2 regions of the Paenibacillus baimaensis genome follow, and region 1 is predicted to be linked to the other one. Evidence: predicted binding sites of a transcription regulator. Region 1 holds the regulator's gene; the other holds the start of a gene.
What was found. Region 1 encodes Rex, which represses fermentation and respiration genes when NADH is low (regulators of the CRP and FNR family bind a similar motif). Its sites were predicted from a motif close to TTGTGAAATATTTCACAA; they were not measured.
Positions count from the first base shown of each region.

Region 1 (4,999 bases):
TTGTCATTTTTGCAACGAGCTTTGGATGAGCATGGATATTTTGCGTTTGATGGTAAAGTACTGGATACAATTGATGCGCTTCGTGTGTTGTTTCCATCCCTATCCAGCTTTCAGTTAAGCATGGTATGCAACAGCTTCGGTATTGAGCATGAGCGACCGCACCAGGCTGATAGCGACGCAGAGGTTACAGCGCTATTATGGATACGCTGTCTGCAGCGGTTTCAGGAATTGTCTCTGCTTACACTGCAGCGCTTATCGATGGTATTTGATGAAGCTACGACTGACTTTGGCTGGTTTGTGCGCGAAATGATTATGTTCAAGGAAATGTTTGCAGGAGAGGAAGAACCGGCAGGTCAAAATTATCGACAGTTTACTCTTGCGGTCAAGGACTGGGGCGAAGAGGATTCGGTTCGGGAAGAGAAAGACTTATTAACGTTGCCTGATGATTTCGCAGTATTTTTTGCTCAGCTGAAACAAGCGCTCAAGGAACGCTTTACAGCTTATGAGGATCGTGAAGCACAGGAGATTATGCTGGCCGAGGTCGAAGCTGCGTTCGAGCAGGAGCGGCATCTGATGATCGAGGCAGGTACTGGCACAGGTAAATCGCTTGGGTACTTAATACCATCCTTGTTTTACGGGTTAAAGCATGACAAAAAAATGCTCGTTAGTACCCATACGATCAATTTGCAGGAGCAGATCAGGGAAAGAGACATTCCGCTGTTAATGGATTTATTTCCAGTCGGCTTTCGTGCTGCCGTATTCAAAGGAAGAAGCCATTATTTATGCTTGCGCAAATTTGAGACCAAGATGGGTCAGCAGGATTTTGAGCATGGCAAGGAAGATCGGCTGACGGCGGGACAAATGCTGGTGTGGCTAAGTGAAACCGAACATGGCGACGATGAAGAGCTGCATTTTAGCGGCAAAGGTGCGCAGTTCTGGCATTCGGTTGCGAGCGACTCGGATTCCTGCCTGAATCGTGCCTGCCCGTGGTTTAAAAAATGCTTTTACCACCGGGCTCGCAACAATGCTAGCAATGCAGACCTGGTTATTACGAATCATTCGATGCTATTTACAGATACGAAGGCAGAAAGTCGGCTGCTTCCAAGCTACAAGCATTTGGTCATTGATGAAGCGCATCATTTTGAAGAGGTGGCCAGCAAGCATCTGGGTATCGAAGTCGTATACGGTGCTTTTGTCGGTACTCTGTGGTGGCTTTACAAGGATAGTCGTAATGGACAACTTCCCATATTAAGCTCAAGGCTGAGCAGGGCAGACGGCGAAAAGGGGCTTGCGTGGAGTCAGATTCTGGATGCGATGCTTCCTGTTCTGCTGCAGATTAAAGAGGAATGGGATGAATTGACAGATTTGCTCTTTCAATTGGTATCAACCCGTTCTGACCCTTCCCAGCAAACTGAAGGCGGACAATTGGTTTACCGGCTTAAAAAGGATGACAAACCACCAAGCTGGGATAAGCTTCTGGTGCTGGAAGAGAACATGTATTTAAAGCTGACTGAAATTTTGAAAAAGCTGGATAAAGTGCTTAACGAAGTAAAGGACCAGCAGGAAGTGCTGGATGTACAGGGTTTGGTGACCGATATTAGCGGTTCGGTGAAGGAACTGTATAGGCTGAGGGACAATCTTCATTTTTTTATGGCTTTGACCGACGATAACTATGTATACTGGCTTGAAGCGGGAACAAGCAAGAGTAAGTCCATTCAGCTTATTAGTGTACCTGTAGATGTCAGTCCGATGCTTCAGGAGCATTTCTTCGAAGCTAAGGATAGTGTGATTATGACCTCGGCGACACTATCAGTTGGCAAGTCCTTTGACTATACATGTGAACAGTTAGGCTTGAATACCAATGAACCCGAGGCCAAACTGAAAACGGTCCAATTGCAATCGCCATTCAATTATCGTCAGCAAGCGCTGGTTGCGATACCAAGAGATTTTCCCAGCATACGCAGCAACTCTGGTGATAAGCATTTTCTGGACAATTTGTCTCAATCCCTGGCGGAGGTAGCCCTGGAAACGAAGGGACGTATGCTGGTGTTATTTACATCCAACCGGATGCTGAAGCTAACCCACGCGGCTTTAAAAGAGAAACTGAGTCCATTCGGTATAGGTGTATTAGGCCAAGGTGTAGATAGCAGCAACCGCAGTAAGCTGACGCGGCTGTTCCAGAATAGTCCTTCCAGTGTATTGCTCGGAACGAGCAGCTTCTGGGAAGGTGTGGATATTCCCGGTGATGCATTAACTTGTCTGGCCATTGTTCGTTTGCCTTTTCAACCACCGAACCATCCTTTGGTTGAAGCAAAGATGGAGAATCTGAAGAAACTGAATTTGAATCCTTTTATGAAATTATCGGTTCCACAAGCAGTCATTCGTTTCAAGCAAGGCTTTGGACGTCTCGTTCGTACGGCCAAGGATAAAGGTATTGTCATTATTTACGATACGCGTGTTATTGATTCGACCTACGGAAAATACTTTTTGTATTCGCTACCCGGACCCAAAATCGAACATATGCCTACGAATCAGCTAGTGGGTAGAATTAAGCAATGGATGGGAGAAAGCGAAGTATGAAAACGATCAAAATATCGGAAGCAGTTGTTCGAAGACTCCCTGTGTATTTACGCTATTTGAATGAACTCAGTAAAAAAAGTGTGCACACCGTTTCTTCACAGGATTTGGGTCAGAAGCTTGATCTGAATCCTGCTCAAATCCGTAAGGATCTCGCTTACTTTGGTGAATTTGGAAAAAAAGGAATCGGCTATGATGTAGATTATCTGATAGAAAAAATTCGCCAAATTCTGAAGTTGGATAAAGTCATTCCAGTCGCATTGGTTGGAGCGGGTAACTTGGGCAGGGCGCTGTGCAATTATAACGCCTACCTGAGGGATAATATGAAAATTGTTGCTATATTTGATGCCCATGAATCGAAGATTGGTGAATCCATTAACAATCTCAAGGTTAAACCTATGGGAGAACTGAAGGAAACCATCAGAAGTCTGCAGGTGAGGATCGGGATCATTACCGTTCCTGCCTTTGAAGCACAAAATGTAGCTAATCAATTTGTGGATGGCGGCGTAGAAGCCATTCTTAATTTTGCTCCGATCATTATTAAGGTGCCTAATGAGATTCGAGTTCATCATGCCGATTTCACTACGGAGCTGCAAAGCCTTGCTTATTATCTGGATGAAGAGTAAGGGTCATAGACAAGAGTTTTAGCTCCTGTATGAAAATGAAAACACACAAAAAGACCGTTCAAAAGCTTTAAGCTTTTGAACGGTCTTTTTGTGATGTTTAAGCAGTTAGAGGATTTATACAAATAAAGCAATGATTTTGTAGATAAGAAATGAAAGTATCATCGAGATCGGAATGGTAATAATCCAGGTCATAACCATCTTACTAACAGTAGCCCATTTAACATCATGAAATCTCATGACCGTACCTGTTCCTATGATGGAGGAAGAGATAACATGTGTGGTCGATAACGGCATGCCAATGGCAGTTGAGGTTTGAATGATGATCGATGAATTCAAATCGGATGCGAAGCCATTGATCGGTTCAATCTTCAGCAGACGGCTGCCCATCGTTTTGATGATTCTGTAGCCACCAATGGAAGTACCTAAGCCCATCGCGGTTGCAGCAGAAATTTTGACCCATAAGGGTACATCCAGATCAGTCTGGTAGCCAAGAGTAACAAGTCCAAACACCATAATTCCCATTGCTTTTTGTGCGTCGTTGCCACCATGGGACAATGAGAGAAGACCAGCAGAAAAGATTTGAAAAAAACGGAACATCCGATTCATCTTGGATCGCGATTGATTGCCATTTACAATGATAAGCTTTCGAATGATCCACATGATCAGAAAGCCTGTAGCGAAGGCGATGATTGGCGAAAGGACCAGGATAATGACAATTTCTTTGAAGCCACTCCAGTTTAAAGCTGCAAAGCCCGCACCGGATATCACGCTGCCTGCCAAAGCTCCGATTAAGGTGTGCGATGATGAGGAAGGAATCCCGTAGTACCAAGTAATGAGGTTCCATATAATAGCTGTTAGCAGTGCAGCGATCAAAATTTCGACGCCATGTGGAATGGTTGCCGGATTAGCCACCTTGCCTCCTACTGTTTTGGCAACCTCGGAGGAATATATCGCACCTATAAAATTTAAAACGGATGCAAAGATGATTGCGAATTTGGGTGTCAGAGCCCTGGTAGAGATAGATGTAGCAATCGCATTGGCTGTATCGTGAAACCCGTTGATAAAATCAAAGATGAGCGCCAAAGCAACAATGATTATTAATGTAGTTAACATAATTTCCTCCTAGCGATTTCACACAGCTTACGAATAACGCATAATGACGCTATCCAGAATGTTGGCTACATCCTCACAGGCATCGGTTGTTTCTTCAAGACGCTCATAGATTTCTTTTAGCTTGAAATCATGGTAGGGATCTTTGGGGTTCATAAAGATTTCTCGAATGCCTTCACGCATTAAACGGTCCGCATCATTTTCAAGTGAGTTGATTTGTACGGTGTGCTCACTGATTTGTAAATATTTTTTCTTGGACAGTAATTTGAACGAATCGAGAATATGCTGGCAGCTGGAAACGATTACGGCTGAAAATTCCTTCATATAATTATCACTTATATTAATATTCAAATAGTCAAAACGCGCTATGGAGGCTTCAATACCATCTATAACATCATCAAGCTTGGATGCGAGTTCCATAATATCTTCACGATCGATGGGAGTAATGAACACTTTATTAAGACCTTTGTAAATTTGATGCGTGATTTGATCACCTTTGTGTTCCAATTCCTTTAATTGCGGATAGAATGAAGCGGGTGGTTGATCTCCCATAACCGCAGTGCGAAACATTTGGGCGGCCTCAAGCGTGTTCTCTGAAGATTTCACGAGCAGTTGCAAGAAATCCGCATCATTTTTTTTGGCGAAAAGCATGGAATAGCCTCCTTAGAGTTTTGTGAAGCAAAACT
Region 1 covers NZ_JAOQIO010000095.1:143,589-148,587, reverse strand. Annotated here, with positions in the region: gene dinG (ATP-dependent DNA helicase DinG) at 1-2,580, shown strand, start outside; gene OB236_RS26855 (redox-sensing transcriptional repressor Rex) at 2,577-3,203, shown strand; gene OB236_RS26850 (inorganic phosphate transporter) at 3,318-4,316, opposite strand; gene OB236_RS26845 (DUF47 domain-containing protein) at 4,344-4,964, opposite strand.

Region 2 (4,999 bases), on a different contig from region 1:
GGGTCCGGCTCCACATCCGAGAACACCTCGATATACACGGGCAGCTGACGCTTGCGCAAATAATATTCTACGCGCTCTACATAACCCAGCTTCACCATCATCGGATCCGTAACAATCATCACTCTTGTAATATCAGGCATTTTCTCTAAATATTGCGTAGCCCCTTTTTCAAAATAAATCTTCGGGGGTATTTTGAACCACTGCATATTGACGGTACGGTAAGCAATCCGTTTCACATTGATCAGATTCACGGCGCTCACGTTGGAGGTTGTCGAGTTATGACCATAAGAGCCGCAGCCAAGTGTCAAGGAAGGCAGATTTGTATTATAAATATCGCCGATTGCACCGTGAGTGGAAGGCGAATTAACAATAACACGTCCTGTTTGAAGCTTATTGGAGAATGCCTGGATGACCTCCTCATTCTGAGAATGAATAACGGACGAATGTCCCATACCGCCAAATTTGACAACTTCCACAGCCCGGTCAATTCCTTGCTCAGCATTCTTCACTTTGTAGCATGCGAGCACGGGGCTTAGCTTTTCAGCTGATAACGGAAATTTCTCACCGACTCCAGCTAACTCAGCAACCAGCATTTTTGTTGCCACAGGCACCTGAATGCCAGCCATCTCGGCAATTGCGGCAGCAGATTGACCTACAATCACAGCGTTAACCGCACATTTCTCGGGGTTAATCACCAATTTGGAAACTGCTTCGATTTCTTCCGGATTCAAAAAGTAACAGCCCGAATCTGCCATCAATTTTCTGGTTTCTACATATACCGTGTCCTCAATAATGACGGCTTGCTCAGAAGCGCAAATCATACCGTTGTCAAACGTCTTCGATAGGATCAAATCATGAACAGCCTGCTGCAAGTTCGCTGTTTTCTCAATGAAGCAGGGAACATTACCGGGTCCAACACCCAAAGCCGGCTTACCGGTGCTGTAGGCAGCTTTCACCATCGAAGACCCTCCCGTAGCAAGAACCAGTGCCACATCAGGATGATTCATCAACAACTGGGTAGCCTCAACAGATGGATGCTTCACCCATTGAATACAATGCTCTGGCGCACCCGCCTGAACAGCCGCCGAAAGTAACGTCGCTGCAGCCGCTGCACTCGATTGCTGCGCGGATGGATGGAAGGCAAAGATGATCGGGTTCCGGGTTTTGGTCGCAATTAATGACTTGAACATGGTTGTTGACGTCGGATTGGTAACTGGCGTAACTCCCGCAATAATGCCAACGGGCTCGGCTACCAGCTGGTAGTACTCATAAGCATTTTCCTCAATCACGCCAACTGTCTTGATATTTTTAATGCTGTGGTAGATGTACTCCGTAGCAAATAAATTTTTTGTAATTTTATCTTCATAGACACCGCGGCCTGTTTCCTCGACAGCAAGCTTGGCGAGCTGCATGTGCCCTTCGATACCAGCTAATGCCATTTGCTGTACAACTTGATCTACCTGGTTTTGATCGAGCTGAAGAAATTGCTGCTGTGCTTGCCTGGCTCTGGCCACCAGCTGGTTGACTTCGTCTTGAGCAGAAAGCTGTTCAATCTTTTTCGCTTCTTTTGCTGTCATGTTATCATCCACTCCTATACTCTTCTCATCATGCTGCAGCCACCATCTTGTTGTTCTACCTTTAGATTAAACATGATTTGGAAACCAAACTATGACAAAGATCACAGAGTCGTGAATAATTTCACATTTCACTTTGCTATTTCCAGTGATTGACTTGTCCGTATAATTCGACTACCATAACTATAATCTTGGTAAGTATCGATAGTTAAAGGAGGTGAGCCCATGGGAAGATTCACTAAATTGTTGCTGACTGCCATTATGCTTTGTCTGTGCTGCGTCGTGCCTTTTGGAATTTCATTGGATCAAAACGTTCAGTCCGAACAAGCACTGCTTGCAAGTATCGATCACACTCTACATTACGATGCTGTACTCAAAGAAAGTTCAAACCTCGTTTCTTCCCCTATGTCGATTTTTATATTCTTTTGCCTGTTGTTTATGATGATATATCCCTTGTTTCCCTCCCAATTGTTGATGCCTCATTTATATGCATTCGCCGCTATGCTCAAGCGACTTCTACTTCTATTCCCCATTAAATATAAATCCCGTTATTTAGGTGTGCTCCTTTTCTTCTAAATTAAACTTAGAAAAAAGGAGAATTAAATATGAAAAAATGGGCCCGATTGTGTGGGTTATTTCTGTTTCTGGTTTGCATAGGTTCCCTCGTTGCTTCGACTACCTCTACGGTTGTCAGCAATATCAAGCTCGGATCGGATTTAAAAGGCGGCTTTGAAATCTTGTATCAGGTGGAACCGTTGGATTCGCAGCAAACCTTGAATGCAGATCTATTAATCGCAATGGAGCAAATGATAGATAAGCGAGTCAACATCAGCAAGGTATCCGAGCCGGAAATTACGATTGAAGGTACAGATCGGATCAGAGTGAAAATTGCCGGAGCCGCCAATGAAGAGCAGCTTCGACAATTAATCGGAAAACCCGCTAATCTTACCTTTAAAAGCTCGTCGGGCGAATTACTTTTGGATGGACGGGATTTGGCGCCCGTTGGTGCGAAGCTGAACTACGACAATCTCAACAGGCCGGTTATTACCGTGACTTTTTTGGATCCCGACAAGCTGGTACGAGCTACGCAGGCCCATGTGGGGCAACTATTGCTTATCGCCCTGGATGATGAGGTTATCTCTTTTCCCCGAATTCTGCAGCCCATTTCTGGCGGAACTGCGACCATCGAAGGTAACTTTACGACAGAATCTGCCAATGAGCTGAAGGAGCTGATCAACGCGGGCTCACTGCCTGCCAAATTGATCGAAAAACAAGTTGTATCCGTTAACGCTTCTCTCGGTGAAATGGCCTTACAGCAAACGTTGTTTGCCGGTTTTCTCGCCTTTTTATTCATATGCGTCTTTATGCTGGTCGTTTATCGGCTGCCGGGTTTTGTCGCCATCCTATCATTAGTCGGATTTATTTATCTATGTTTGGTTGTACTTGATTTCATGAATGCAGCATTGACGCTGCCTGGTATCGCGGGCTTCATTCTAGCTGTGGGCATGGCCGTTGATGCCAACATTATTACTTCTGAGCGAATACTAGAAGAATTGCATGACGGCAAGAGTGTATTGTCGGCTTTTCGCAAGGGACAGAAGGATTCGTTTATAACGATTCTGGATGCTCATATGACTACGCTGATTGCCGCTGTTGTTTTGCTGAACGCAGGAAGCAGCTCGGTGCAAGGTTTTTCCCTGATTTTGATCATGACCCTTATTGCAAGCATGATTACGAACGTATTCGGCACGCGTTGTATCCTCTGGATCGTGCTGAGCACTGGATGGTTCAATCACTTAACATGGTATGGAATCCGCAGCAACAATACCGGAAAAGCAGCAGCTAAAATCTCTTGGGATATTGTGAAGGTAAAAAAATGGTTTTTGTATGTATCCTTGTTTATTCTGCTCTGCGGCACGGGGACCACTCTGGCTAAAGGACTCACGCTTGGTGTGGATTTCAAATCGGGGACGCGGCTGGATGTCTATGTTGGTACGCCTTTCGAGGTGCAGGCAGTAGCTGATATTATTCATACAAATGCTCCTGAATCGGAAATGAAACCCGTGACGAAATACGGCGACAGCAATCTGTACGCTACAACTACGTTTGATCGGCCGGTCGCAGCAGACCGCTTAAAGGCGATGGAAACCGATCTTAAAGCCAAATACGGGGACCAGGTTAGTAAACAGGATGTTACGGTGGACCCGGTGATTGCACAAGAAATGGTGAAAAAAGCAGGCTTGGCTTTACTCATAGCTTCGGGTGGGGTTGTTATCTACATGGCGATTCGCTTTCAATTGTCATTTGGTATTGCTTGTGTGGTCGCTCTGCTTCATGACGTACTCATTCCGGTCAGTCTATTCGCCTTCTTCCGGATTGAAATCGATCCTACCTTCGTTGCGGCCATCCTGACGATCGTCGGTTATTCGATTAACGATACCATCGTTATTTTCGACCGGATTAGAACGAATTTAAAAAGAACTCCGTCGTGGACCGTTACAGATTTGGACGAGCTCGTCAATCGAAGCCTGTGGCAGACTATGCGTCGTTCGATCTATACGGTTTTGACTGTCTTTATTTGCGCCATGTCGCTCCAATGGTTCGCGGGAGAGGGGCTGCATTCTTTTTCCCTCGCTCTGATTCTTGGTTTAATAAGTGGAACTTATTCTTCGATTTTCATTGCTGCACAGCTGTGGCTTGTCATTGTAAAACGGTACCCACGTTTATTAGATCCATTACGGCGTTCAAGTGTGAGTTAATAGGAGGCTAATTGTTAGGATTATGAATATGGACATGCTCGGGTATGTGTATATTCAGAGCGAATAGAATCATTGTGTACAAGCAAAAGGAGCTGCCGCGGCAGCTCCTTTTCGTGTAAATGTGCATTGTTGCTCATAGCTAGTTGCTTCATCCTCGGAGCACAGCTGTCATTTACCGAGCAGCTTTTGTCCTGGCTTCCAGTTGGCAGGGCATAAGCCACCAGCTTGCAGTGCTTGCAGGATACGAAGCGTTTCCTCGACACTACGGCCCACATTCATATCGGTGACGACTTGATAACGCAGCACACCCTCTGGATCAATGATGAACAATCCACGGTGCGCAGATCCTGTAGCTTCGTCCAGAATACCGTAGGCGCGTGCGGTTTCCTTCGTAAAGTCGGAGGCGATTGGATATTGGATGCTGCCGATACCGCTCTGATCACGCGGCGTTTGAATCCAGGCACGGTGCGTATACACGCTGTCGACAGATGCGCCTACGATCTCGCAATCCAGCTCGCGGAATGCCGCGGCATGATCACTGAAGGCGATAATTTCGGTCGGACATACGTAAGTGAAATCATAAGGCCAGAAAAAGAACAGCAGCCATTTGCCTGCATAATCCTCTAAAGCGACATTTTCCTCTAGAGTCGTTAAATTTTTGGTGGA
Region 2 covers NZ_JAOQIO010000113.1:59,248-64,246, reverse strand. Annotated here, with positions in the region: gene adhE (bifunctional acetaldehyde-CoA/alcohol dehydrogenase) at 1-1,616, opposite strand, end outside; gene secF (protein translocase subunit SecF) at 2,180-4,333, shown strand; gene OB236_RS33475 (peroxiredoxin) at 4,502-4,999, opposite strand, start outside.
Region 2: a site for Rex is predicted at 1,687-1,704, ahead of adhE (bifunctional acetaldehyde-CoA/alcohol dehydrogenase). Genes of this name have one in related genera too.